DNA from 2 places in the Bradyrhizobium sp. Rc2d genome. Region 1 is predicted to be linked to the other one. Evidence: riboswitches for the same ligand, from Rfam matches in the RefSeq annotation. Region 1 holds a riboswitch; the other holds the start of a gene.
What was found. A riboswitch is a leader RNA that binds a small molecule or an ion and turns the genes downstream of it on or off. The one in region 1 is predicted to bind S-adenosylmethionine.
Positions count from the first base shown of each region.

Region 2: another riboswitch for S-adenosylmethionine. It lies ahead of BLV07_RS11890 (O-succinylhomoserine sulfhydrylase); the one in region 1 lies ahead of metX (homoserine O-acetyltransferase MetX).

Region 1 is NZ_FNCU01000022.1:79,903-82,099, forward strand. It holds gene metX (homoserine O-acetyltransferase MetX) at 1-915, opposite strand, end outside; SAM riboswitch at 1,007-1,086, opposite strand; gene BLV07_RS25520 (chorismate mutase) at 1,269-2,117, shown strand; gene hisC (histidinol-phosphate transaminase) at 2,151-2,197, shown strand, end outside.
Region 2 is NZ_FNCU01000007.1:80,791-82,987, reverse strand. It holds gene BLV07_RS11895 (2'-deoxycytidine 5'-triphosphate deaminase) at 1-900, opposite strand, end outside; SAM riboswitch at 981-1,060, shown strand; gene BLV07_RS11890 (O-succinylhomoserine sulfhydrylase) at 1,134-2,197, shown strand, end outside.

The DNA.
Region 1 (2,197 bases):
ATAGTCCATCGCGCGCGTCAGATAGAGATAGGAATTGGCGTCGAAGCGCTCGACGAAGGACGAGCCCTGGTAGCGCAGATAGGACTCGACCTGGAAGTCGGCGTCGAACGAGAAGGTCGGCAGCTCACGGTCCTGCATGCGGCGGCCGAATTTTCGGTGCAGCGCGGCGTCGGAAAGATAGGTGATGTGCGCCGCCATGCGTGCCACCGCAAGCCCGCGATGCGGATGGATGCCGCGGTCGGCATAGCCGCCATTGTGCCAGTCGGGATCGGCCATCACTGCCTGGCGGCCGAGTTCGTGGAACGCGATGTTCTGCGCCGAGTGCCGCGTCGAGCAAGCAATCGCCAGTGCGGAGTACACGCGAGCAGGATAGGCCGCGGTCCATTGCAGCACCTGCATGCCACCCATCGACCCGCCCACGACCGCAAACAGCGTGTCGATGCCGAGCCGGTCGATCAGCATCGCCTGCGCGCGCACCATGTCGGGGATGGTGATGACGGGGAAATCGAGGCCCCAAACCTTGCTCGTGGCGGGATTGATCGAAGCCGGACCGGTCGAGCCCATGCAGCCGCCGATCACGTTGGAGCAGATGATGAAGTAGTGCTTGGGATCAATGGGTCGGCCGGGGCCGACCAGCGTCTCCCACCAGCCGGGCTTGCCGGTGACGGGATGCACATTGGCGACATGCTGGTCGCCGGTCAGCGCATGACAGATCAGAACGGCGTTGGAGCGATCGGCGTTCAATTCGCCATAGGTCTGGTAGGCGATCTGGAACGGCGACAGATCGATGCCGCAATCGAGCCGCAGCGGCTGATCGGCGCCGAAACGCATAACCTGCGAACTCGGATGATCGACCTCATGTGACCGATCATCGGTGCTGATCGCAGGACTCGGTATCGACTTGACGCTACCCATTTTGACCATCGACCTCGTTTGCGATCGGACTTCAGACCGCAGTGACATCAGGCCATGAAAAACCCGGCCTGAACGATAGGTTCGGCCGGGATCGGAAGCGTCCCCGGCCTGTTTAGCGAGTTTTTTAACGTGGCTGCAAGCCGGCCGGCTCAAATGACCACGGAACGGGCAAAAACTACCGTCTGGGGCGGTTTTCGTCAAGTCGCGGCCCAGGTCAACCGGATTTGCCTCCGAGCGGTCGATCGAAAAGGCCGTCATTTCTCTTTGCTTTCGCTGCCTATCCTGCCTAATCAGGATAGACCGCAGCTGACCGCTTTTGCGGATCGGCACCTCTCAACAGCTCTTTGTCAGTCATGTCCCAACGTCCGCCCGCGCCACCATCGCTTCAGGAATTGCGCAAGGAGATCGACGCGATCGACGAGGGCATGCATCGCCTCCTGATGCAGCGCGGCGACATCATCGACCGTCTGATCCAGGTGAAGCAGACCCAGGAAGTCGGCTCGGCGTTCCGCCCGGCGCGTGAGGCCGCCATGATGCGTGACCTCGTGCAGCGCCATCGCGGCATCCTGCCGCTCGATACGGTCGAGAGCATCTGGCGCGTGATCATCTCGACCTTCACCTATGTGCAGGCGCCGTTCTCCGTGCATGCCGACATCTCGGTGAGCGAGCCGGCGATGCGCGATTCCGCGCGCTTTCATTTCGGCTTCACCGTGCCTTACGTCGCCCATTTCAGCGCGCAGGCCGCGGTGGAGGCGGCGGCGAAATCCAAGGGCGACCTGGCGCTGGTCTCGGCCACCTCGAGCCGCACGCCGTGGTGGCTGGAGCTGGAAGCCGACGGCGCGCCCAAGATCATCGCGCGGATGCCGTTCGTCGAGCGCGCCGACCATCCGGCCGCACTGCCGGTGTTCGCGATCTCGCGCGTCGCCGACAGCGCCCTGGTGACGGAGGTCGAGACCTTCAGCGTGCGCGTCTCCGGGTGGAACGCCGAGGTCGCGCGCGCGCTGTCGCCGCTTGCCGAGATCGTGGCAGTGCCCGATGCCGCCTTCGACGGCGCGGCATTGCTGGTCTCGGTCACGAGCGCGACCAGCATCGACAAAATCAAGGCTGCCCTGATCGAGGCGGGGGCCTCGGTGCGCTCCACGGCCCTCGTCGGCAGCCACGCAACGCGCTATACGGTGCCCCCGACCGGGCCGAAATCGTAAGTCGCGAGCCGTCCCGCCAATCCGGAGTTTAAGATGTCCCGCCCCGTGCCGAATCCCGGCATTCTCGATATTGCGCCCTA
Region 2 (2,197 bases), on a different contig from region 1:
CACGCGGAATTCACCGACCAAGGGATCGAACGGCACCATCTCGGCGGCGTAGTCGGGCGGGACCTGCACAGCTTCCTTGGAGGCGAGGATGTAGAACTCGCCGGGATCGAGGATCAGGCTGCCGTCGGGGCGGGCCGAGATCGGCTCCCAGAAATCCTCCACCGCATAGCCGGAGCGGCGGTCGACGTCGACGACGCCGGTGTGGCGCTTGGCGCGATAACCGACGAAGCCATTCGCTTTCTCACCCGACAGGTCGACGGAGACGGCGACGCCACCGGAGAGATCGGCATCGTCGATGTCGACCAGGCGTTCGGCGGCATGCAGCGCATCGAGCTCGTCGGCATTGAGGATGGCGTCGCCAGTGCGGAAGCGCACCTGCGACAGGCGCGAGCCCTCGCGCACCAGCACCGGAAACGTCTTCGGGCTGATCTCGGCATAGAGCGGGCCGTGATAGCCGGCGCCGATCATGTCGAAGCGGCGGGTACCGTCGGCGATCACGCGGGTGAAGACGTCGAGCCGGCCGGTCGAGCTCTTGGGGTTCGCGGCCGCGACGATCTCCGGCGGCAGCGCGAGGCTTTCCAGCAGCGGCACAATGTAGACGCAGTTGGTCTCCAGCACCGCGCCGTCGGCCAGGCTGAACTCGTGCAGCTTCAATTCGTCGATGCGTTCGGCGACGGTGGCGCCGGGACCGGGCAGGAAGCTGGCGCGGACGCGATAGGCGATGTCGCCGAGGCGCAAATCGAGGCTCGCCGGCTGGATCTGGCTCTCGACGAAGTCGTACGCGGGCAGGATGAGCCCCGCCTCCGCCATCGCCGCGATCATGCGGTCGGGCAGGATACCATTGGCGTCGGCAGCGACCGTGAACGTCAACCGGGGATCCTCAGCAAGGGGCAAACGCATCCCGATATACGGGAAATACTAGCCTTTTACGGCTATCCGATGGACGCCTTGACGGAAAGGGCGTTGCGGAATATGAGCATCACTTATCCCGTGGTGATTTGAGCCGGCCGGCTTGCAGCCACGTTAAATAAGTCGCTAAACAGGCCGGGGACCTCTGTGATCCCGGCCCGTGGAGATATCCAGGCCGGTTTTTTTGTGACCGTTCTCGCTCGACGGTCATGTCGGAGGGTCCTATGTCGAAGTCGCCTGCCACCTACCGTCCCGAAACCCGCTTGGTCCATTCCGGGACCCTGCGCTCGCAATATGGCGAGACCTCGGAGGCGCTGTTCCTGACGCAAGGGTACGTCTACAACAGCGCCGAGGAGTGCGAGGCGCGGTTCAAGGGCGAGGATCCCGGCTTCATCTATTCGCGCTACTCCAACCCGACCATCGCGATGTTCGAGCGCCGCATGATCGAGCTCGAAGGCGCCGAGGCGGCCCGCTCGGCGGCCACCGGCATGGCGGCGGTGACGACCGCGATCCTGGCGCCGCTGAAGGCGGGCGACCATGTGGTCGCTTCGCGGGCGCTGTTCGGCTCATGCCTCTATGTGGTGCAGGATCTGCTGCCGCGCTACGGCATCGAGACCACGCTGGTCGACGGGCTCGATCTCGACCAGTGGCAGCGGGCGCTCAAGCCCAACACCAAGACGTTCTTCCTGGAGAGCCCGACCAATCCGACGTTAGATGTGCTCGACATCCCCGGCATCGCCGAGATCGCGCACAAGGGTGGCGCGCGGCTCGTCGTCGACAACGTGTTCGCAACGCCGATCTGGCAGAGCCCGCTCGCGCTCGGGGCCGACGTCGTGGTCTATTCGGCGACCAAGCATATCGACGGCCAGGGCCGCTGTCTGGGCGGCATCATCCTGTCCTCGGAAGCCTTCATCGCCGAGCACATCCACAATTTCATGCGCCAGACCGGCCCGTCGATCTCGCCGTTCAACGCCTGGGTCCTGCTCAAGGGCCTTGAGACGCTGGGCGTTCGCGTGCGCGCGCAGACCGACACCGCCGCGCGCATTGCCGAGGTGCTGGCGAGCCATCCGAAGATTTCGCGGTTGGTCTATCCCGGCCGCGCCGATCACCCGCAGGCGGCGCTGGTGAAGAAGCAGATGCGCGGCGGCTCGACGCTGGTCGGCTTCGAGGTCAAGGGCGGCAAGCAGGCCGCGTTCCGCGTGCTCAATGAATTGAAGCTGGCGAAGATCTCCAACAATCTCGGCGACGCCAAGAGCCTCGTCACGCATCCGGCGACCACGACGCATCA